Linked DNA regions of Roseisolibacter agri. The protein of the gene in region 2 interacts with the protein of the main gene of each other region in a pairwise test. Links are inferred from orthologs where the notes say so. Each region holds a gene or a part of one and is shown on either strand. Other genes may lie near its edges.

The links.
Region 1: the proteins of priA (region 2) and rosag_RS20210 interact in binary tests that used the Escherichia coli proteins (3 or more experiments, as listed by UniProt). The link is inferred for Roseisolibacter agri from one-to-one orthologs.

What each region holds. Positions count from the first base shown.
Region 1 is NZ_BRXS01000006.1:402,850-414,528, reverse strand. The notes cover bases 1,124-3,853. They hold rosag_RS20210 (single-stranded DNA-binding protein), read left to right. Parts: upstream 1,124-2,082; coding sequence 2,083-2,625; downstream 2,626-3,853. Other genes in these bases: rosag_RS20205 (TorF family putative porin), read right to left, coding at 2,723-3,547; rimI (ribosomal protein S18-alanine N-acetyltransferase), read left to right, coding at 1,450-1,992; tsaB (tRNA (adenosine(37)-N6)-threonylcarbamoyltransferase complex dimerization subunit type 1 TsaB), read left to right, coding at 1,124-1,444. Also shown: excinuclease ABC subunit UvrB, read left to right, coding at 1-226; tRNA (adenosine(37)-N6)-threonylcarbamoyltransferase complex ATPase subunit type 1 TsaE, read left to right, coding at 228-704; more of tsaB, read left to right, coding at 710-1,123; rosag_RS20200 (methyl-accepting chemotaxis protein), read left to right, coding at 3,958-6,282; rosag_RS20195 (hypothetical protein), read right to left, coding at 6,358-7,248; rosag_RS20190 (NAD-dependent epimerase/dehydratase family protein), read left to right, coding at 7,447-8,433; rosag_RS20185 (MotA/TolQ/ExbB proton channel family protein), read left to right, coding at 8,448-9,248; rosag_RS20180 (ExbD/TolR family protein), read left to right, coding at 9,274-9,687; rosag_RS20175 (TonB family protein), read left to right, coding at 9,684-10,535; rosag_RS20170 (hypothetical protein), read left to right, coding at 10,561-11,679. UniProt on the Escherichia coli protein: Plays an important role in DNA replication, recombination and repair. Binds to ssDNA and to an array of partner proteins to recruit them to their sites of action during DNA metabolism. Acts as a sliding platform that migrates on DNA via reptation.
Region 2 is NZ_BRXS01000004.1:288,671-300,602, reverse strand. The notes cover bases 8,950-11,932. They hold priA (replication restart helicase PriA), read right to left. Parts: upstream 11,605-11,932; coding sequence 9,295-11,604; downstream 8,950-9,294. Other genes in these bases: rosag_RS13465 (dipeptide epimerase), read right to left, coding at 11,638-11,932; rosag_RS13475 (ornithine cyclodeaminase family domain), read right to left, coding at 8,950-9,185. In the rest of the region: rosag_RS13515 (ABC transporter ATP-binding protein), read left to right, coding at 1-219; rosag_RS13510 (sensor histidine kinase), read left to right, coding at 314-1,219; rosag_RS13505 (response regulator), read left to right, coding at 1,244-1,633; rosag_RS13500 (cytochrome c biogenesis CcdA family protein), read right to left, coding at 2,072-2,794; rosag_RS13495 (TonB-dependent receptor), read left to right, coding at 2,883-5,330; rosag_RS13490 (DUF4249 domain-containing protein), read left to right, coding at 5,333-6,565; rosag_RS13485 (Fur family transcriptional regulator), read right to left, coding at 6,821-7,252; rosag_RS13480 (hypothetical protein), read right to left, coding at 7,249-8,004; more of rosag_RS13475, read right to left, coding at 8,001-8,949.

The DNA.
Region 1 (11,679 bases), on a different replicon or contig from region 2:
CGCGAAGGTGGCGGAGCGCGCGCCGGGCTACGACACGAAGGATCCGGCCACCCTCATCGCGGAGCTGGAGGCGGAGATGAAGGAGGCCGCGAAGGCGCTCGACTTCGAGCAGGCGGCGCGCCTGCGCGACCAGCTGTTCGAGGTGAAGGCGCGCATGGGCGGCGCGTCGGCGGCGGCCGGCGGCAGCCGCGGCGGCGGGCTGGCCTCGCTGCGCGCGGAGCGCTGACGTGGACGCCGGGTTCACGTCGCCGAGCGGGCATCACGGCCCGCGCGTGCCGCCGCTGGCGGGGCGCAGCCGGCTCGCGCTGACGCGCGACGAGCTGGACGCGTGGGGCGTGCGCTTCGGGCGCGCGGCCCACGCGCCGATGGTCGTCACGCTCGCGGGCGACCTCGGGGCGGGGAAGACCACGCTCGTGCAGGCGATCTGCCGCGGCTACGGCGTGACGGGTGAGGTCACGAGCCCGACGTACGCGCTGGTGCACGAGTACGCGTCGCCGCGCGGGCCCGTCTACCACCTCGATCTCTATCGTCTGGAAGACGTGCGCGACCTCGAGAACATCGGGTGGGACGACGTGATGGGCGCGCACGCGCTGGTGCTGGTGGAGTGGCCGGAGCGCGCGGGCGACCGCCTGCCCGGACACGTCCCGCTCGACCTCGAGCACCTGCCGGGCGACGCGTCGCGGCGCCTGCTGCTCGCCGGGTGACGCGCATGTCCCGGTCGAATCGCCCGGACGACGCGATCCTCGCGCTCGACGCGAGCACCGCCGCCGCGAGCGTCGCGGTGCTGCGCGCCGGCGTGGTGGTGGCCGAGCGGACGGCGGCCATGCGTGGCGCCGACGAGGAGCGGCTGATGCCCGCGGTCGCGGCCGCGCTGGACGACGCGGGCGTGCCGGCCGGCGCGTTGGCCGCGATCGTGTGCGGCGGCGGCCCGGGGAGCTTCACCAGCCTGCGCATCGCGGGCGCCATCGCCAAGGGGCTGGCGACGGTGTGGGACTGCGCGCTGGTGGCCGCGCCGTCGCTCGCGCTCGCGGCCGCGTCGACCGCGCCCCACGACGGCCGCTGGCTCGTGACGCTCGACGCGATGCGCGGCGAGCGGTACGCGGCGCTCGTGACGCTGGAGGCGTCGGGGCACGCGCCGCGCGTCGTCGGCTACGACTTCCTCGGTGTGCACGGGGGCGACGCGGTCGACGGACTCGTCGCGACGCATCATGCGCGTGGGGTGCTCGACGCGAACGCGGCGACCGCCACGGCGCGCGGCGTCGCGGGCTTCGCGCTCGCGCTCGACGAGCGCCGCGTGGGCGACGCGGCGGCGCTCGCCCTCGCGCCGGTGGATCTCGCCCTCTGGGAGCCGGACTACGGCCGCAAGGCGGAGGCGCAGGTGAAGTGGGAGGCGCAGCACGGGCGCGCGCTGCCGGCGGACGCCGTGGGCGCGCTGCTGCCGTGAGCGCGATGCGCGACCTCGCCGCGCGCGACGCGTCGGCGCCGACGGTCCGCCTGCGGCGCGCGACCCTGGCCGACGTGGACGCGATCGCCGCGATCGAGCGGCTCGCGTTCAGCGATCCGTGGTCGCGCGACTCGTTCGCGACGCTGGCGCGGAACGGGGACGTCTTCTTCCTCGTCGCGGATGCGGGCAGCGCGCCCGGCGCGAGCGCGCCCGTGGGCTACCTGGTCGCATGGTACGTGCTGGACGAGGGCGAGGTGGCGAACATCGCGGTCGCGCCGTCGGCGCGCGGCACGGGCGTCGGCGCGCGCCTCCTGGACGCCGCGCTGGCCGAGGGACGCCGGCGCGGCGTCGGGCACATGTTCCTGGAGGTGCGCGAGTCGAACGCGGTCGCGCGGCGGCTCTACGCGTCGCGCGGCTTCATCGAGCTCGGGCGGCGGAAGCGATACTACCGCGAGCCCGTGGAGGACGCGCTGGTGCTGCGCTGCGAGCTGGCGGCGCCGCGCGGGCAGGACACGGCCGGGGGCGTCGAACGGACCCGGCGTGCGTAGATTGGATGCGGGCCTGGCGACGAGACGCCGGTACCGTGCGCTGTACGAGGTGCTGTACGAGGTCGGACCTTACTCAACCGGGAGGATATCGTGAGCAGAAGCTTGAACAAGGTGACGTTGATCGGAAACCTCGGCAGCGATCCTGAGGTGCGTGCCACGCCCGGCGGGAACCGCGTGGCCCAGTTCTCCCTTGCCACCAGCCGCACCTGGAACGACCAGAGCGGCACGAAGCAGGAGAAGACGGAGTGGCACCGCTGCGTCGTCTGGAACACGAAGGGCTCGCAGCTGGCCGACATCGTCGAGCGCTACGTGAAGAAGGGCGACAAGATCTACGTCGAGGGGCGCATCGAGTACCGCCAGTGGCAGGACAAGGACGGCCAGACGCGCTACTCCACCGAGATCAACGTGCGTGAGCTGATCCTCCTCGGCGGGCGCCGTGAAGGGGGGGACATGGACGGCGGCGAGAGCTACTCGGCGCCGCGCCGCCAGGCCGCGCCCGCGCCGCAGCGTGCCGCCACGGGCAACGCGCGTCCGGCCGCCGCGGGCGCCGGCGCCGGAGGCGCAGCGGGGAACGACGACTTCGAGGACTTCCCGGGCGCGCTCGAGGACGAGGACGACGACCTGCCGTTCTGAGTCCACACGTCGTCCGCATGCGAAGCGGGGCACACCGGATTCCGGTGTGCCCCGCTTCGCATCGTGCCGGTAGTGCCGCAGGCCGTGCCTCAGGCGCCTACCGGTGTAGCGTACGCGCCCACCCGAGCGCGATGCCCGCCGTCAGCTTGCTCCGGTGCTGCTCGCCGGGCGCGGTGAGCCGCGTCGCCGCGTCGCGCACGAGCATCGCGTGCACCGACGGCGTGATCGTCGTCGCGCCCGTCGTCCACGTCGCCGCCGCCGACAGGTCGACGTGCGTCAGGCCGCGCGCCGCGAAGTACGCCGTCTGCGTGCCGGCCGCGTCCGGGCCCTGGCCGAGGTTCACGCCGACGACGCTGCCGAGCGCGATCGAGAGACGCTCGCCGGCGGGCACGACGTGGCGGAGCGCGCCCTCGACGTAGGTGCCGCGCACCTGGCCGACGTCGTGATACGCGGCGAGCGACGGCGCGAGCGCGCCGCCGAAGGCGAGCTTCGCATAGAGCTCCGCCGTGTTGTACGCGGCCGCGATCCCGTTGGCGTGCGGATAGACGTAGCCCGCGACGCCGAGCGTCGCCGAGGCGATGCCGACGGGGCGCGCGTACTCGGTCCACAGCGACGTCGCCGTCACGAGCGTGCCCGACTCCGCGCCCAGCACGCTGATGTCGCGCGCGCCATCGTACGCACGCGGCTCCACGTTGAGCGCGGCGCCCGCGACGACCGTCCCGCGGCCGGCGGTCAACGTGACGTACGCGTCGGGCTGGATGACGGGACGATTGGTGAACGTCACGCCGCGCCAGACGTAGGCGCTGGCGACGGCGACGTCGGCGTTCAGCACCGACTGCGCGTGGGACACGGCGGGCAACACGCCCGCGAGGATGCCGAGGGCGAACGGCGCGCGCAGGAACACGGTCGGACGAGGACGCACGGATCGGGAGGGCGATGGGAACGGAAGCGGAAGGGCGCATCTCGCACGCCGCCATCTGCAGAGGCTCGGACGCCGCACACGCGCGCTTGACCACTCCTCGCCTCGCGTTTTCGTCACGATTCGCGTCGCGCGCGTGATGACAGCAGGCTCACGAAGGCGTCATGCGAATGTCATCGTCGGGATGCGGTGCGGACCTCAAGACGCATCAGGCGCGGGACGAGAATCGAGTCTGACGGCGGCGCGCGTGCCACACAGCGGTGCGCGCGCCACATCGCGCGGCGCGCAGCAGCGCCACGCACCGGTACCACGCTTCTCCACCGATCATGTCCTGGATCTCGAGCCGCGGCGCGCGCGCCGCGGCCACGTCCCGCCGGAGCCTCTCCGCGCGACTCCTCGTCCCGATCTGCGGCGTGACCGCAGCCGCCCTGGTGACGCTCGTCGCCACCGTCGCCACGCGCACCGCCGCGCAGAGCGAGCGGCAGGCGACGGCCAACGTGCAGGCGATCGCGGAGCAGTACGCGGAGAAGCTCGGCAAGGAGCTCGGCACGGCGATGACGACCGCGCGCATCCTCGGGCAGTCGCTCGAGGCGTCGCGGGCCGCTGGCGCGGCGAGCCGTGCGACCGCCGACTCGACGATCCATCGCATGCTCGCGAGCAACCCGTCGATCCTCGGCCTGTGGACGGGCTGGGAGCCGAACGCGTTCGACGGGCGCGACTCGTCGTTCGCGGGCACGCCGACGAGCGACGCGACGGGGCGTTACGTCCCGTACTTCAACCGCGGGTCGGGCGGCATCGTGCGCGAGGCGCTCGTCGACTACGACAAGGCGGGCGCGGGCGACTACTACCAGGTGCCGAAGAACACCGGGAAGGAGGCGGTCGTCGAGCCGTACGTGTACGCGGTCGCCGGGACGCCGACGCTGATCACGAGCCTCGCGGTTCCCGTCAAGGTGGACGGGCGCATCGCGGGCGTCGCCGGCGTCGACATCGCGCTCGCCGAGGTGCAGCGCACGGTGGCCGCGATCCATCCGTTCGAACAGGGGCGCGCCGCGCTCGTCTCGGGGGGCGGCAAGCTGCTCGCGCACCGCGACACCGCGCTGCTCGGCAAGGACGTGACGTCGGCGTTCTCCGACAGCGCGACGCTCGCGGCGGCGCGCGACGGCCGCCTGCACGTGGGCACCGCGACCGATCCCTCGGGCGAGCCGATCGTGCAGGTGGCGGTGCCCATCAGCGTGGCGCCGGACGCCGCGCCGTGGTCGCTCGTGCTCACGGTCCCGCGCGCTGCCATCCTGCGCGAGGCGACCGCGCTGCGCGACCTCATCATCCTGCTCGGCGGCGCCACGCTGCTGCTGCTCGCCGGCGTCGTGACGTACCTCGTGCGCAAGGTGACGCGCCCGCTCGTGGCGCTGGCGGCGACGGCCGAGCGCGTGCGCACCGAGGCGATCGCGGGCCTCGGCGCGACGGGCGCGGCGATGGCGCGCGGCGACCTCTCGCAGCCTGCGGTCGTAGACATCGCGGCGCTGTCGGTCGACTCGGAGGACGAGGTGGGCGTGCTGACGCGGGCGATCAACGGCATCGTCGCGCAGACGGCCGAGACGACGACGGCGTTCGCGGCCGCGGCGGCGGCGGTGCGCGGCGTGGCCGACGAGACGCGCGCGCTGATCGAGGCCGCGCAGCGCGGCGACCTCGCGCGCCGTGGCGACGAGGCGCGCTTCGAGGGCGCGTATCGGGAGCTGGTCGGTGGCGTCAACGCGCTGCTGGCGGCCGTCGTGACGCCCATCGGCGAGGCGAGCGCGGTGCTGGAGCGCGTCGCGCGGCGCGACGTCGCGGCGCGCATGACGGGACGCTACGACGGCGACTTCGCGAGCATCCAGCGCGCGCTCAACACGGCCACGGAGAACCTCGACGCGGCGCTCTCCGAAGTGCGCACGTCCGCCGAGCAGGTGGCGGCGGCGGGCGGGCAGATCGCGTCGGGCAGCCAGGCGCTCGCGTCCGGCGCGTCGGAGCAGGCGGCCAGCCTGGAGGAGGTCGCGGCGAGCCTGCAGGAGGTGGCGGCGATGGCGCGCACGAGCGCCGACAACGCGGTGCAGGCGCGCGCGATGGCGGCGCAGGCGCGCGAGAGCGCGCAGACGGGCGTCGCGCGCATGGAGCGGCTCACCGGCGCGATGGACGAGATCAAGCACGCCAGCGGCGAGACCGCGAAGATCATCCGCACGATCGAGGAGATCGCGTTCCAGACCAACCTGCTCGCGCTCAACGCCGCGGTCGAAGCCGCGCGCGCCGGCGACGTGGGCCGCGGCTTCGCGGTCGTCGCGGAGGAGGTCCGTGCGCTGGCCCTGCGCAGCGCCGAGGCGGCGAAGAGCACCGCGACGCTCATCGCGCAGGGCGTGCAGAGCGCGGAGCGCGGCGTGGCGCTGAACGCGGACGTGCTGGAGAGCCTGCAGGCGATCCACACGCAGATCGACGGCGTCTCGGCGATGGTCGGCGAGATCTCCGCCGCGAGCGAGCAGCAGGCCGACGGCGTCGAGCAGCTGAACCACGCCGTGGACCAGATGAACGGGGTGACGCAGCAGGTCGCGGCGAGCGCTGAGGAGTCGGCGAGCGGCGCGGAGGAGCTGGCGGGGCAGGCCGCGACGCTGCACTCGGTGGTGGCGCAGTTCCAGCTGACCGAGCAGGCTCGCGTCGCGCGTGGGCCCGCCCGCGCATCGCGCGGTCGCGGTATGGCCGCGGCGCGCTGAGCGACGCACGATCCCGCATGCAGCGAGGGCCGCGGCGCATGCGCCGCGGCCCTCGTGTCGTCCCCCCGCGTCGCGTCACGGCAGGTCGATGCCGCAGCTCCACTCGTAGACGCCGCTCAGGCGGATGTCGATCTGCGCCGTGCGCTGGTTGCGACGGAAGCGCGTGCGCTCGGGCTTCATAGCGGCCATCGGGCCGGTGAGCCAGCGGATCTCGCCCGTGGCCGCCTCGTACGCGTAGCGCCCCGTGCCGCCGTTGTCGAGGCGACGGTAGGTGCCGTCCGCGCGGAGCGTGAGCGAGCCCTTGGGATCGGAGACCATTCGCCGATAGGCGCCGGCGCCGCTCCAGTAGTCGTAGGTGCACGCGTAGCTGCCCAGCACGAGCGCACCGCCCCAGGCGGGAGTGGCCGGCGTTGCGGGGGCCGCGGGCGCGGGAGCCGGTGCGGCCGGTGCGGCGGGTGCCACCGGCGCGGCGGCGGGACGGACGGGCGGCGCCGCGGGTGCGGCAGCCGGCACCGGGGCGGCGGCGGGAGCGGTCGGCGTGGCGGGCGCGGGGCGGAACAGCGCCTCCATCCGCTCGCGCAGCTCGGGACGCTCGGCGAAGCGCGCGCCCAGCCGACGGCCGACCTCGGGGTCGAGCTTCAGCGCTCGCGTCACGACCGCCCGGGCGCTGTCGGCCCGCCCCTGTCCGGCGAGCGACGCGCCGAGGAGGAAGTGCGCGACCGCGCTGCGCGGCTCCAGGAGCGCCGCGCGCTCGAAGTAGCTCTGCGCCAGCGCCGGCTGGGAAGGCGAGGACTTGAAGAGGTAGCCGCAGCCGTAGAAGACGAGGTTCGCGGCGGAGAGCATGGGCGGCGTCGGCCCGTCGGGGTCGCAGCCGCCGAGGTCCTGGGCACGTGCGGCCGCGGGGAGCGTGGCGACGGCGAGCGCGACGAGGGCGGTGCGGAGGGCGGGGCGTGGAGCTGTGGGCACGTCCGGGTGGGGTGAAGGGCAGGTCACGCGGGTCCGCTGGGGAAACGAGGCGGGCGCGGCGTGCGTCACGGATGGGACGTCGGCCGTCGGCGCGCGGTGCCGGCGCCCGCCCGTGGCCGGTTAGATTCCGCCGCCGCAACGCCGGCCGGGCCCTCGCGGGCCCCGTCCGGCGGCCTCCCTCACCGTCATCCGCGCACCATGGCCAAGAAGGCGCTCGTCACCGGCGGAGCCGGGTTCATCGGCTCGCACGTCGCCGACCTGTTCGTCGCCGAAGGGTACGCCGTCACCGTCGTCGACAACCTGTCGAGCGGGCGGCGCGAGAACCTGAACCCCGCGGTGACGTTCGTGGAGGGCGACATCGGCGCCTCCGAGACGGCGGCGCTGGTGCGCACGGGCGGCTTCGACGTCGTGTGCCACCTCGCCGCGCAGATCGACGTGCGCAAGAGCGTCACCGATCCGCGCTTCGACGCGACGCAGAACGTCCTCGGCTCCCTCAACGTGCTGGAGGCGGCGCGGCAGGCGAAGGCGGAGGGCGGCCGCGCGCCGCGCGTCGTGTTCGCGAGCACCGGCGGCGCGCTGTACGGCGACTTCGTGCAGCCGCCCGCACGCGAGACGGATCCCAAGGATCCCGAGTCGCCGTACGGCATCGCGAAGCTGAGCGTCGAGTACTACATGGCGTACTACGCGCGCCAGCACGGCATGGAGTGCGTCGCGCTGCGCTTCGCCAACGTCTATGGCCCGCGACAGGACCCGCACGGCGAGGCCGGCGTGGTGGCGATCTTCTGCAACCGCATCCTCGACGGCCGCGCGATGACGACGTTCGGCACCGGCGAGCAGACGCGCGACTACGTGTTCGTGAAGGACGTCGCGCGCGCGAACTTCCTCGCCGCGACCACCGCGCTGCCCCCCGTCGGCCCGCTGGACGCGCGCGCGTTCAACGTCGGCACGGGCATCGAGACGAGCGTCAACCGCCTGGCCGAGCTGCTGCAGCAGGCGGCGAACAGCCACACGCCCGTCGAGCGCGCGCCCGCGCGCGCCGGTGAGCTGCAGCGCAGTGCGCTCGTGGTCGACAAGGCCCGCGAGCAGCTCGGGTGGACGCCGCAGGTCTCGCTCGCCGACGGCCTCGCCGAGACGTACCGCTTCTTCGCCGAGCGTCGCGTGCGTTCCGCGGGAGCGACGGCGTGAGGGTGAGGTCCGTGATGCGCACGATGACGACCACGTCGCTGCTGGCGCTCGCGAGCATGACGGCGAGTGCCGGCGCCGGCGCGCAGGAGACGCCGGCGCTCGGCGGCGGCAGCGCCGCGGCGTCGAGCGGCGTGCCGAGCAGCGCCTACGAGCTGGTGGTCGCCGGCTCCACCGAGACGAAGGTCGTGCTCGTGCTGCTGCTCGTGCTCTCGCTCGTGAGCTGGGGCATCATGCTCGCGAAGTTCCGCGAGTTCGGGCGCGTGGAGAAGGCGGGCCGCCAGTTCGTGCGCGAGTTCGAGCACGCGGGCTCGCTGACCGAGGCCGAGCGCGTCGCGGGCCGCGCGAGCGCGAGCCCGTTCGTCGACGTCTTCCGCCGCGCGATGCTCTTCCTCTCGGAGACCCGGCCCGCGCTGCCGGGCAGCTCGGATCGTGGCGCGCGCCTGAGCGCGTCGCAGGTGGAGGCGCTGCGCCTCGTGCTCGACGCCGAGAGCGACGGTGGCAGCGACCGCCTCGGCCGCTTCGTCTCCTGGCTCGCGACCATCGGCTCGGTGAGCCCGCTCATCGGGCTGCTCGGCACGGTGCTCGGCGTCATCTCGGCGTTCACGGGCATCGCGCAGAAGGGCTCGGGCAACATCGCCGCGGTCGCGCCGGGCGTGGCCGAGGCGCTGGTGGCGACGGCGGCCGCGCTGACGGTGGCCATTCCCGCGGTGTTCGGGTACAACGCCCTGGCGAACCGACTGAACCGCATCCAGGGAGAGCTGGACGGCTTCGGGTCCGAGCTGATCGCGCTGCTCGTGCGCGAGGACCGCATCTGAGCCGCGCCGACCGGGAGACCGCACCGTGAGCCGCCGTCGTCGCGAGCGCTTCGCGCTCAACGCCGAGATCAACGTCGTGTCGCTGATCGACGTGATGATGCTGCTGATGGTGATCTTCATGATCACCGCGCCGATGATGCAGGGGGGCGTCGACATCGCGCTTCCCACGGCGAAGGCGCGCCCGCTGGAGGCGAAGCGCAGCCTGTCGGTCTCCGTGACGCGCGACGGCCGCATCTTCGTCGACGAGACGCCGCTGTCGCTCGCGGAGTTCGAGGGGAGCTTCCGCACGCTGGCGGAGCAGAAGGGGAGCGCGGGCGGCGTGTACCTGCGCGCCGATGCGGGCGTGCCGTACGGTACGGTGGTGCGCGTGCTGGGCGTGATGCGCGCGAGCGGGGTGGGCGACGTGGGCCTCGTCGCGGAGCCCGAGGCGACGCCGTGACACGGGCGACCGGCGGCGCGGCCGCCGGCGGCGAGCCGGCGGTGGTGGGGCGCTACGTGCCGCGCCCGTCGGCGCGCGCGCGCGCCAAGTCGACGCGGCTGGGCGGCCCGATCGCCTTCTCGGCGGTGGTGCACGCGGCGGTCATCGCGGCGCTGGTGATCGTGCGCCCGGCGCCGCTGCCGCCGCTGCCGCCCGTGTATCGCGTGGACCTGGTGGCGGCGCCGCCGGGCCCGCGCGCGGAGGGGATCGTCCCGCCGACGCCCGCGCCGCCGACGCCGCCCGCGCCCGAGCCGCCGGCCCCGAAGCCCGCGCCCCCGCGCGCCGCCGAGCCGACGCCGAAGGAGATGCCCGCGCCCAAGGCCACGCCCGAGCCGAGCCGGAAGCCGCCGCCGGCGCGCGCGACGCCGAACCCGGCGCCGGCCAAGCCCGCGCCCGCGAAGCCCGACGCGGCGAAGCCGACGACGCCCGCGAAGCCGGCCACGCCGCCACGCGCGGGCGGTGGCCCCGAGGGCGGGCGCGGCACGGACGTCGCGAACGTCAGCATCCGCGGGCTCGAATTCCCGTTCCCTGGGTACCTGCAGAACATCGTCCGGCAGGTGGCGCTGCGGTTCACGCCGCCCGGCGGCGGCGGCGCGCTGACCGCGGACCTCGCGTTCCTCATCCATCGCGACGGGTCCGTGTCCAACGTCCGCATCGTGCGGCGGTCGGGGAACTACGCCTTCGACCTCGAGGCGCAGGGCGCGATCGAGGCGGTGGGCGCGGCGAAGGCGTTCGGGCCGCTGCCCGAGGGTTTCCGCGACGACGTGCTGCCCGTGACCTTCAGCTTCGACCCGCGCGTCATCCGCTGACGCGCGCGCTTCCCAACATCGCCTCGTGACGCCCTCCCGCATCGCCCGCCCTCTGGGCGCGCCCCTGGCGCTCGCCGCCGCCCTCCTCGCCGCCCCGACGCTCGCCGCGCCGCTCCGCGCGCAGGACTCGACGGCCGGCGTCAGCGTCCGCCTGATGTACGAGTCGGGCACGCGACCCGGCGTCGTCGTGCTCCCCGTGAAGGGGACGGCGGGCGACTCGATCCGCGCGATCCTGGAGCGCGACTGGGACTTCGGCGACCGCGTCACCGTCGTCACCGGATCCGCGGGCGACGCGCTGGCGACGGGCACGTCGATCAACTGGGACCTCGCGAAGCGGCTCGGCGCCGCGGCGGTGGTGCAGCCGACGGTGAACGCGCAGGGCGCGCTGCACCTGGCGGTGCACGACGTGGCGCGACGGCAGCTGCTCGCGGTGCGCGACTTCGCGCTCGCCGGGCAGCCGCTGAGCGGCGAGTGGCGGCAGAGCGTGCACCTGGCCGCCGACGAGGTGGAGCGGTGGCTGACGGGCGTGCGCGGCATCGCGTCGTCGCGCATCGCGTTCATCCGCGACCGCCGCGTGTGGATCGTCGACAGCGACGGCGAGAACGCGCGCGCGATCTCGGACCGCGGCGCGCTCTCGCCGGCGTGGCACCCGAGCGGCCGCAGCGTCGTGCACAGCGTGCTGACGGACCGCGGCTATCAGCAGATCGTGGTGCGCGACATCGGCGGCGGGCAGCGCGTGGTCGCGCAGGGCGGGGTGACCAACATCACGCCGACCGTGTCGCCCGACGGCGAGACCGTCGTCTATGCGAACGGGCAGGAGCGCGGCGTGGACCTGTTCGCGGTGCCGTTCACGGGCGGGAGCCCGCGGCGCATCACGATCGGGCGCGGCACCGACAACATGTCGCCCAGCTTCAGCCCGGACGGGCGGCGCCTGGTGTTCACCTCGGGCCGTTCCGGCCACCCGGAGGTGTATATTACCGACGCCGATGGGACGAACGCCGAGCTGCTGACGCAGTTCGCGTACGGCGAGCAGAGCTACCGGTCCGACCCGGACTGGTCGCCGGACGGACGCCTGGTGGCGTTCCAGTCGCTCATCGGCGGGGTGTTCCAGGTGATGACCATCGGGTTGCGCGACAAGGGAGTG
Region 2 (11,932 bases):
GCCTCGCACCGCATCAGCGCCGTGCGCGACGCGTCGTGGATCCTCGTGCTGGAGGAGGGGCAGGTCGTCGAGCAGGGCCGCCACGACGAGCTGGTCGCGCTCGGCGGGCGCTACGCCGCCATCGTCCGGCGGCAGCGGCTGGAGGAGGACGTGGAGCAGCGGGCCAGCGAGCTCTCGGACGCGGACGCCCTGGTGGGCGACCCGGCGAGCCCGAGCTGAGGCGTCACCAGCGCCTCAGAATTCCGCACCCGGAGGTCGTGATCGGGGCCGCGGCCGGTGGCAGGGGCCTCCGACAAACGGTAGGTTTGGCCCCATGACCCAGCTGTCCCCTGCCCCGGGCGCGCCGACCATGGCTCCCGGGCCTTCGGACGGGCCGACGCCCGCGCCCGAGGCCCCCGAGAGCCGCCTTCCCGAGATGCTGGAGGCGCGGCTGGCGCTCCTCGAGGCCCAGACGGGCGAGGCCGCGCGACTGATCGCCGAGCTGCAGGCGCGGGACCGGCTGAAGACGCAGTTCCTGGCGAACATCTCGCACGACCTGCGCACGCCGCTGACGGCGATCATCACGCACGCCGAGATCATGCGCGACGGGATCCTCGGCGACCTGTCGGAGCGCCAGCGCACGAGCATCCTCGGCATCATCAAGGGGGGCCACCAGCTGCTGCAGATGGTGGGCGAGATCCTCACCTACGCGCGCGGCGCGGCCGACCAGCTCGCGCTGTCGCCGAGCGACTTCGCGCTGTCGGCGGTGGTGGAGCAGCTCATCGCGCTCAACCAGCCGCTCGCCGCGAAGAAGAAGGTCGCGCTGACGTCCGAGGTGGTCGGCACGCTGCCGCTGCTGCGCGCCGACCGCGAGAAGCTGTCGCACGTCCTCGGGAACCTGCTGGGCAACGCGATCCACTTCACGCCGGAGGGCGGACGCGTGTGGATCGCCGCGCGCGAGCGCGAAGGCGCCCGCGCGACGCGCGAGCTGCTGGTCGAGGTGGGCGACACGGGCATCGGCATCGCGCCCGAGCACCACGAGCTGATCTTCCGCGAGTTCGCGCAGGTCGACGCGTCCACGTCGCGGCAGCACCACGGCACGGGCCTCGGCCTCGCGATCGCGCGCAAGCTCGTGGAGCTGCACGGCGGCCGGATCTGGGTCGAGAGCGCGCTCTCGCAGGGCAGCCGCTTCTACTTCACGATCCCGCTCGAGACGCGCGCGCCCGACGCGGATGCGTGACCGGCCCGCGCTGCCGACGTCGCGATGACCGCGCCGCTCGTGCTGCTGGTGGACGACAGCCCGCTCGTCACCGAGGCGCTCGGCATCCTGCTCGTCGAGACGGGGCACCGCGTGGCGACGGCGGGCAGCGTGCGCGAGGCGGTGGAGACCGCGCGCGCGGAGCGTCCGGACGTGATCCTGCTGGACCTCACGCTGCCCGACGGGGACGGGCTGCAGGTGCTGCGCACGCTGGCCGCGGAAGGCATCGCGCCTCGCGCGACGGTCGCGCTCACCGGCCACGACGACGCGCTGACGACCGCGCGCTGCCTGGAGGCGGGCTGCCGGGCGGTGCTCGGCAAGCCGGTGCCGGCGATGACGCTGCTGCGCGGGCTGCGCGAGTGGACCGCGCCCGACGCCCCGGACGCGTCGGCGTAGCGCGTAGCGAGCGAGGCCGGAGGAATAGCGGCGGCGCTCGCGCCGTCCACGCGATCGGAAAGTGAGGCGGCTGCGTGCACGCGTGCCGCGCGCCGCGCGGCCTTCCCGTTCGCGCCGGAACCCCTTGCCTATTGGGGAGGATACGGATGCGCCGGATGCGGCGGATGCTCCGGATCGCTCCTCACCGGTGCGAGGCTCCATGCGTCACGAGGAGCGATCCGCAGCATCCGTCTTGATCGGAAGCATCCGCATCCCTCCCAAAAGCCGAAGGGCTCGGGTGCGTGGGACCCTGAACGGGATTGGACAGGATGACGGGATGACCAGGAGGCTCCGTGTGGCGCGTGGTTCCGTGCGCCGGCATGGAGCCTCCTGGTCATCCCGTCATCCTGTCTTGCGGTTCGTCGTTCAGATCCGCGGCCCGCAGTCCGCAGCCGCCGCTCAGATGCGATTGTAGATGGCGTCCGGCGTCAGCGCCTGCAGCCGCGTCGCGAGGCGCGTGAACTGGTTGGTGACCATCAGCACGCCGACCACGATCAGCAGCGCGCCCGACACGCGCGACAGCACCAGCAGCTTGCTGCGGATGCGCGCGAAGAAGTCGAGGAAGTGCTGCAGCGCCAGCGCCGACGCGACGAACGGCACCGCGAGGCCGAGCGAGTACGACGCGAGCAGGCCGGTGCCGCGCACCAGGTCCGGGTTGCTCATGTTGTACGTGAAGATCGCGCCCAGGATCGGCCCGATGCACGGCGTCCACCCCGCCCCGAAGGCGATCCCCACCAGCACCGTGCCGAGGTAGCCGGCCGGCTTGTCGGCGAGGTGCACGCGGCGCTCGCGCGCGAACAGCGCGACGTTGAACACGCCCAGCAGGTAGAGGCCGAAGACGACGATCAGCACCCCGCCGATCTTCGTGATCGCGCCACGATACGCGATCAGCAGCCGGCCCAGCGCGGTCGCGCCGGCGCCGAGGGCGATGAAGATCAGCGAGAAGCCCAGCACGAACAGCAGCGAGTGCACGAGCGCCGCGCGCCGCGCGCGCGTCGCGTCGTCGAGGCTCAGCCCCGTGATGAACGTGACGTAGCTGGGGATGAGCGGCAGCACGCAGGGCGACAGGAAGCTGAGCAGCCCCGCGGTGAACGCGACGATGAAGCCGACGGAGGTTTCCATGGAGACGGTGGGAGACCCTGAAAGTATGACCGGGCGCCCCGGCCGTCACCGTCGGGTGTGCCGCCACACCGGGTAGTATGTTTCCCCCGTGCGGTTCCCTTCATCGGTCGTTCGACCCCTCTCGGCGCTGCTGGCCCTCGTCGGCGCCGGCGGCGCCGGCGCGCAGCCGCCGCGCGACGCGCGTCCGGGCGCGCCCGCCGTAGTCCCGCCCGCCGCCACGGGCGCCGTCCGCGGCGTCGTGGTGTCCGCCCGCGCCGGCGAGCCGCTCCCACGCGCCGCCGTGACCGTCGAGCGGGCGGGCGATCCCGGAGGCCGTGAGCTGCGGCGCGCGGCGACCGACGACGCGGGCGCCTTCCTCGCCGACGCGATCCCCGAGGGTCCGGTGGTCGTCCGCGCGCGCGCGCTGGGGCACCGCCCCGTCTCGCGCGTGGTGACCGTGCGCGCGGGCGACACCGTCACGGTGCGCCTGACGCTCGAGCCGGCCGTGCAGGAGCTGGCCGCGGTGCAGGCCCGCGAGCGCGTGGGCGAGCGCGCGCGCTTCGAGCAGGTGCCGGAGGTCGGCCAGGTCACCATCACCGGGCGCGCGCTGCGCGCGTTGCCGAGCATCGGCGAGCCGGACGTGCTGCGCACCGCGCAGCTGATGGCGGGCGTCGTCGCGCGGAACGACTTCAGCGCGGGCTACAACGTCCGCGGCGGCGAGAGCGACCAGAACCTCGTGCTCCTCGACGGGATCCCCGTGTACAACCCGTTCCACCTGGGCGGCCTGTTCGGCACCTTCGTCGACCAGGCGGTGGCGAGCGTCGACCTGTCGGTCGGTGGCTTCCCGGCGGAGCACGGCGGGCGGCTCTCCAGCGTCCTCGACGTGCGGCCGAAGGCCGAGGAGCGCCGCGGCGTGCACGGCGCCGCGCAGGTCTCGCTCGTCTCCACCAGCGGCGCGGTGGGCGGCGCGTTCGGCCGCACGCCGGACGGCGACGCGCGCACCTCGTGGAACGTCGCCGCGCGCCGCACCTACCTCGACGCACTGGTGGGCGCGCTGTCGGAGCGCACCCTGCCCTACCACTTCCAGGACGCGCAGCTGCACGTGGCGCAGCGCGTCGGCAGCGGGACGCTGGCGCTCACCGCGTACGCGGGCGCCGACGTCCTCGATGGCAGCTTCGCGCAGTTCGGCGACTCGGCGCGCGCGGGCGGCGGCGACTTCGCGTTCACGTGGGGCAACGCGCTGGCGGGGCTCGCGTGGCGGCAGCCGCTGGCCCGGCTCGCGCGAACGGTGGGCGGCGCGGACAGCGCGCAGCTCGTGCAGCGTGCGTCGGTGACGCGCTTCTCGACGACGCTCGACCTGGGCGACGGGACGGTCCGCTTCGTGAACGACGTGACCGAGGCACGCGTCGCGGGCCAGCTCTCGGCCACCGGCGCGTGGGGCGGCCGCCACACGCCGCGCGTGGGCTACGAGGCGGCGCGCGTGTCGGTGGCGTACGATGCGGGGAGCAACGCGTCGCCGTCCGACCTGTTCACGCTGCGCCAGCAGCCGACCGTGCTCGCGGCCTACGTGGACGACACGTGGCGCGTGCATCCGCGGCTGCTGGCGCGCGTCGGCGCGCGGCTGGAGGGCGTGGGCGGCGCGCGCTGGGGCGCGCTGTCGCCGCGCGCGTCGGTGCGCTGGTTCGCGACGCCGGACCTCGCGCTCACGCTCGCCGGCGGCCAGTACACGCAGGCGATGCACGCGGTGCGCAACGAGGACGCGCCGGTGCGCATCTTCGACTTCTGGGTCGGCAGCGACCGCTACGTGCGTCCGAGCCGCGCCACGCATCTCGTCCTCGGCGCCGAGCGGTGGATGGGGGCGCTCGCGTTCGCGCGGGTGGAGGCGTGGGGCAAGGGCTTCACCGACGTGCCCGAGCCGAACGACGGCGACGACCCCGCGGTGCGCGGCGACGAGTTCAATCGCCTGCGCGGCCGCGCGTACGGCGTGGACGTGCTGCTCCGCCGGCTGGAGGGCACGCGCGTCGCGGGCTGGGTCGCGTACGGCTACGCGGTGAGCACGCGCGAGCCGTCGGGCGCGTCGCCGGGCGCGACGGGCGTCTCGTTCCTGCGCGGCGGATCGTTCTGGCCCGCGCAGGACCGCCGGCACACGCTGAACGTGGTCGGCACGTGGCGCGCGGGACGCGCGTGGGTGACGAGCGCGCGCTTCGGCTTCGGCTCCGGCACGCCCTTCACCGACATCGAGGGGCAGCTCGTGCGGCGCGTCTACGACGGGATGCGCAACTCGTGGGACACCGGCACGCGCACACGCGAGCCCGAGGCGATCGGCGGCCTGCGGAACGGCGTCCGCTACCCGGTGTTCCACCGCCTCGACCTCGGCCTGTCGCGCAGCTTCCAGCGCGGCGCGACGACGTGGACGCCGTCGCTGTCGCTGGTGAACGCCTACAACCGCCGCAACACCTTCGTGTACACGTTCGACTACACGGCGCAGCCGCCCACCCGCCAGGCCGTCTCGCAGTTCCCGCTGCTGCCCAGCGTGGGGCTGGCGGTGGAGTTCTGAGCGTGCGACCCAGGGCCATCGCGCGGTTGCTCGCGGCGTGCGCGTTGCTGCTGTCGTCGCTGCAGGCGTGCACCTTCGGCGAGCAGGCCATCGCGCCGGGCACGGAGCGCACCGTCGTGCACGCGGTGCTGAACCCCGGGTCGCCCGAGCAGCTCGTGCTGGTGGAGCGCACGCTCTCGGGGCGCGTGTCGGTGAGCGACGACTCGCTGGGGAACGCGAACGACCCGATCGCCACCGGCGGGGGCGTGCCCGTGAACGGCGCGCGCGTGGTGGTGACCGACGAGCAGGGCGCGTCCGCGATCGCGACCGAGACGCAGGTCGTGCCGCGCGGCGCGAGCACCGCGCGCGGCACGGGTGTGTACCGCTTCGACAACCTCGCGCTGCCGGGGAGCGTGTTCGGGCAGCCGCGGCGCGGGCTGCGCATCGTGCCGGGCGCGCGCGTCGCGCTGCGCGTCGAGACGCCGGAGGGCGCCGTGATCACGGGCCAGACGCGCGTGCCCGGCGTCGCGACGACCGTCGTCGAGCCGCGCGCACAGGCGGTGACGATGCTGCGCGACGTGGACACGCTGCGGCTGCGCTGGGACGAGGTGCCGGGTGCACGCGCGTACCTGGTGCGCGCGGAGACGCCGTACGGCGCGTTCTTCCTCTTCTCGGATTCGGCCGCCGTGCAGCTCACCGGCGACCTGCGCAACCTGTTCGCCGACCGGCTGCCGCGCGTCTTCCAGGCGGGCTTCACCCAGTGGGTGACGATCGCCGCCGTCGACACGAACTTCTTCGACTACTACCGGTCCGGGAACAGCCCGTTCACCGGCTCGGGGTTGATCAATCGATTGAGCGGCGGCATCGGCGTGTTCGGCGCGTACGTGCCGACGCTGTCGGTCGCGGTGACGGTGCGCGCGAACCCGCGCGATCCGTTCGACGGACGCTACTTCGCGGCGGGCCCGCAGGGCCGCGAGCAGCTGCGCCTCTGGATCGACACGCGCAGCGGCACGCTGGCCGAGGTCACGGGCGCCTATCGCCTGCCGACGGACGAGCAGTACGGCGTGCTCGGGACGCTCGACGGCACACGCCTGCGGCTGCGTGCGGTGGAGGCGGGCGACGCGCGCGTCGCGAACCGCCTCATCGAGGGCGACGTGCGCGGCGACACGCTGGTGGTGCAGATGCGCGGCGCGCTGATCGCCGGCGACGATGGGAAGCGAGTGTTCGTGCGGGAGCGGGAGACCGCAACGCCGTAGCTGCGTGCTGCGTGAACGGCCTCGGCAGGCGTCGGCGCGCCGGCCCTTTTGCCGGTTGGTGAGGATGCGGATGCTCCGGATGACTCGGATGCTCCGGATCTCTCCGCGTGGCGGCGACGTCCCACGCGCTTCACGGAGCGATCCGAATGATCCGTTCCGATCCGCAGCATCCGCATCCTCCCCCACAGGCACCGCCTCCGCGGCGCGACGACGCGTGCCGAAGTCGTGCACGCAGCACGCAGCACGCAGTGGGAGTCAGTTGCGCTCTCCTCGCTGGCACCGCTCGCACACGCCGTAGATCACCAGCCGGTGCCGCTGTCGCGCGAAGCGGTGGTCCTCGGCGATGAGCGTCGTCATGCGCTCCAGCCGCTCGTCGCGGAACTCGATCACGGTGCCGCAGGTCGTGCACAGCAGGTGCTCGTGCTGCGGCTCGCCGCGCGCGGGCTCGTAGCGCCGGAAGCCCTCGCCGAAGTCGCGCTCCACCGCCAGCCCACTCCGTACCAGCAGGTCGAGCGTGCGGTACACGGTCGCGGTGCCCGGCGCGGCGCCGCGCGCCGCCAGGGCGCGCTCGATCTCGTCCACCGACAGGTGCCGGTCCGACCCCAGCACCACGTCCGCCACCGCCAGGCGCGGCGCGGTCACGGGCAGGCCGTGCTCGCGCAGGTAGCGGCGGAAGGCGTCGATCACCGCTCGTTCGCCGCCTCGCCCGGGACGGGCAGCGGGACGCCGAGCATGCGCGCGACGCCCGCGGCGTCGAGGCGCTCGGGATCGGACGCGTCGCCCGAGCGCTGCTGCACGCCGCGCACGACCGCCTCCACCGTGATGAGCGGCGCGTCGGCCTCCTCGCGCACCTCGACGTCCCACTTGCCGCGGTCGGGGCCCTTGAGCACCAGTCGGTAGCGCGCCGTGAACACCGTGTGCCGCCGCCGCGTGGCGGGCGACGCGACGGGCGGCGTGGCCTGCTCGGGCACGGCCTCGAGGATCTCCTCCACCGACGCGGGCTCGGCCACCGGCTCGACCGCCTCGGACTCGCCGGCTTCCGACTCGGCCTCCGCATCGACGACCGCCTCCGGCGGCGGACCCGCGGCTTCCTCCGTCGGGTCGCCATCGGGCACCGGATCGCCGACCGGCGCCTCCGTCTCCTCGACGATCGGTTCCTGCGTCTCGACCGGCGCCTCGACGGGCGTGTCCGCAGGCGCTTCGATCGGTGACTCGACCGCGGCCTCCGGCGGCAGGTCCGGCGTCGCCGCCAGCACCGCCACGCCGCTCTCCATCCCGCCCTGCCGCATCGGCGCGAACAGGTGCAGCTCCACCAGCCGCGACAGCGGCACGCGCGCCGTCACCTCGCGCACGAAGCGCTCGCGCGTCTCCTCGGCCAGTCGCGCGACGCCGAACGTCGGGCGCTGATCGCCGCCGCTCCCTCCGGTGGCGGCGCTCATGCGCGCGCGGCCTCCGCCGCGGTGCGCGTGGCCGTCGTCGCGACGCGCGCGTCCAGCTCGCGCTCGACGTACAGCCGCAGGATGTGCAGGAAGTCCTGCGCGTTGGTCACCACGCCGAACGCCTGGTGCGTGCCTCGGTCCTTCAGCTTGCTCACGACGAACTCCGACGAATCGACGCAGATGGTGGGCAGCTCGTGCAGCGCCGGCCAGTCGGCCGGCGACGTGCCGCGGGGCCGCGACGTGGGACGCCCCGTCGCGCGGTCCTCCATGACGAACGCCGGCAGCATGTTGCCGGTCGCGATCGCGTGCAGCGCGGTGGCCACCAGCACCGCCATCGTCGCCCGCGTGGTGTGCGCGCGCATCGCGTCCTGCGCCGCGACGGCGTCGGTCAGCACCTCGGGCAGCGGCCCGTCGTCGCGGATCGAGCCGCACAGCACGAACGGCACGCCCTGCTCCACGATCGCGTGCATGATGCCGTCGGTCACCGTGCCCTCGCGCACCGCCGCGGCGATCGAGCCCGCCGCGCGCACCCTGTTGATCGCGCGCATGTGCAGCCCGTGCCCGCCGGCGCTCGCCTGCCCGCGCTCCGTCATGCCGAGCGTGGTGCCGTAGATCGACGCCTCGATGTCGTGGACCGCGACCGCGTTCCCCGCGAGGAACGCGCTCACGAAGCCGTGGCGCACGAACCAGGTCATGTCGGCGCGCGCGCGCGAGTGCACCATCGCCGGCCCGGCGACCCACACGACGTAGCCGCCGCGCTCGCGCTCGTCCACCAGCAGCCGCGCCATCTGGCCGTAGTCGATCGGCTTCTCGCGCGAGACCTCGCTGGTCATGAACTGGAACTCGTCGTCGCCGTCCACGTCGCCCGCGAACACGGCCGCGTGCACGAAGATCCCCTCCGACCCGTCCTCGGCCCGCCCCACGGCCACCCGATCGCCGGCGCGGACGCGCCGCCCCTCGCGGGCCCACAGGTCGCCCGCGGGGTCGAGCACCAGCGCCGCGTCCATCCGCGGCTCGGCCGGCAGGCGCCACTGGCCGGCGACGCGGACGTAGGTCGGCAGGTTGGTGGTCGTGAAGAAGCCGTCGGGCAGGACGCCGTCGGCCGGCGCGGGCACGAAGCGCGCGTCGGGCACGTCGGCGAAGCGCGCCGCGGTGAAGTCCGGGTGGTGGAAGGTGTGCACGCGACGAATCTCGCCGGAGCGCGGGGCCGCGTACAGGCGCGGCGGCCGGACTCGGAGCCCCGGGCGTCTCTCACGCCTGAACAGACGCCGAAGACGGGACCAGCGGAGATCAGAGCAGCGCCACCGGGTCGCGGTCGACCGCCACCCGCAGCCCGTCGCGCTTCGGCACCTCGAACCGCTCCACGAAGTAGCGCGCCACGCGCGTCAGCTCGCCCGGCTGCTCGGCCTTCAGCAGGAAGTGCCAGCGCCAGCGCTGCTTCACGCGCTCCACCGGGCACGGTGCCGGCCCGATGAGCGTCACGCCGGCCGTGCCGCGGCGCGTCATGAGCGCGCGCACCCACGCGGCCGCGTGCTGCGCCACCGCGGCCGTGGTGTCCTCGCGCGTGCCGCTGACGATCACGTTCGCCAGCCGCACCATCGGCGGATACGGCGGCGACTCGCGCCCCTCGACCTCCTCGCGCACGAAGCCGTGGTAGTCGTGCGACAGCGCGCAGCGCACCGCGTGGTGCGTGGGCACGCGCGTCTGGATCAGCACGCGCCCACCCTTCGGCCCGCGCCCGGCGCGCCCGGCCACCTGGCTGAGGAGCTGGAAGCAGCGCTCCGACGCGCGGAAGTCGGGGAGGTTGATCCCCGTGTCCGCGTCGATCACGCCCACCAGCGTGACGTTCGGGAAGTCGAGCCCCTTCGCGATCATCTGCGTGCCGAGCAGCACGTCCACCTCGCCGTTGCCCACGCGGTCGAGGATCTCGGCGTGCGCCCACTTGGCGCCCGTCGTGTCGACGTCCATGCGCGCGATGCGCGCCAACGGATAGCGCTCCGCGAGGATGCGCTCCACCTGCTGCGTGCCGAGCCCGCGCTGCTTCAGCGTCTCGCCGCTGCAGCGTGCGCACCGGTCCCGCGGCGACTCCTGGTGCTGGCAGTAGTGGCACACCAGCCGCTCGGGCGCGCGGTGGTACGTCAGCGAGATCGAGCAGTTCGGGCAGACGGAGACGTCGCCGCAGTCGCCGCACTGGATGAACGCGGAGTACCCGCGCCGGTTGAGCAGCAGGATGCTCTGCTCCCCCTTCGCCAGCGTCTCCTCGAGCGCGCGCTGCAGCGGCGCGCTGAGCACCTGATCGACGGGCGACTTCGGGCCCTCCTGCGACGCCTTCCACGCGGCGGCGCGCCCCACGCGCAGGTCCACCACCTCCACTGACGGCAGCTGCGCGCCGCCCACGCGCGCGGGCAGCGTGAGCAGCCGGAACTTCCCCGCCTGGGCGTTCGCCCAGCTCTCCAGGCTCGGCGTCGCGCTGCCGAGCACCACGACCGCGCCGGCCGCGCGCGCGCGCACGATCGCCACCTCGCGCGCGTGGTAGCGGGGCGACTCGCCCTGCTTGTAGCTCGACTCGTGCTCCTCGTCGACGATGATCGCGCCGAGGTCCTCGAGCGGCGCGAAGACGGCCGAGCGCGCGCCGACCGCGATGCGCTTCTCGCCGCGCCGCAGCGCGAGCCACGCGTCGTAGCGCTCGCCGTCCGAGAGGGCCGAGTGCAGCACCGCGATCTGGTCGCCGAACGCGGCGCGGAAGCGATCGACCGTCTGCGGCGTGAGCGCGATCTCGGGCACGAGCACGATCGCGCTGCGCCCGCGCTGCTCCACGACGCGGCGCAGCAGCTCGATGTAGACGAGCGTCTTGCCGCTGCCGGTGACGCCGTGCAGGAGGAACGTCTCCCCCGCCCCGCCGGCCGCCATCGCGTCCACCGCGCCACGCTGCGCGGCGCTCGGCACGTGCGATGGATGCGCCGCGACCGCGCGCGTCGCGAACGGATCGCGCGCGACCACCTCGTCGTCGACGACGGCCAGCCCGCGCGCCACGAGCCCCTTCAGCACCGACGGCGAGAACTTCAGCTGCTCCAGCAGCTGGTGCACCGCCGCGCGGCCGCCGTTGGCCTCCAGCAGCTCGTACAGCGCACGCTGCTGCGGCGAGCGCGCGAAGATGCGGTCACGATGCAGGAGCGACTCGATGTGGCGCGCGATGGTGGCCACGCGGTGCGTGCGCTGCGACGGCGTGGGCGCCGCGGCGCCCGTGAGTAGCGCCGGCAGCGCGCAGCGCAGCGCGACGCCCATCGGCACGACGTAGTAGTCCGCGATCCACCGGCACAGCGTCAGCAGCGACGGCCCGAGCGCGGGCTCGGCGTCCGGCACGTCGAGGATCGCCTTCGGCGTGACGGCCTTGCCGTTCTTCCCGCGCAGCGTCGCCGGGTCGCCGGGCCCGAGGTACACGCCGATCTCCGTCGTGCCGCGGAACGGCACGACGACGCGCGCGCCCGGCACGAGCGCGTGGCGCGACGACTCGGGCGCCGCGTACGTGAACGTGCGGAACAGCGGGAGCGCGAGCGCGACTTCGGCGAGCGCGTCGTCGAGGAGCGGCGGAGCGGACACGCCGAACGATAACAGGCCCGCGAACCTCGGCGGCTACCGGCGCGTCACGCCGAGCCCCGGACCGTCCGGCAGCCGGATCGCGCCGCCGGTGATCGTCGCGCCGGCGTACGGGTCGTCCGACAGCAGCGCGGCGCCGTCGAGGTCCGCGCAGTCCAGCAGCGGCGCCAGGTGCGCGGCCGCCGTGATGCCGAGGCTCGTCTCGATCATGCAGCCGGCCATCACGAGCAGGCCGTGCGAGCGCGCCGTCGCGATCAGGCGCATCGCCTCGCGCAGCCCGCCGCACTTCGCGAGCTTGAGGTTCACGCCGTCCACGACGCCGGCCAGGCGC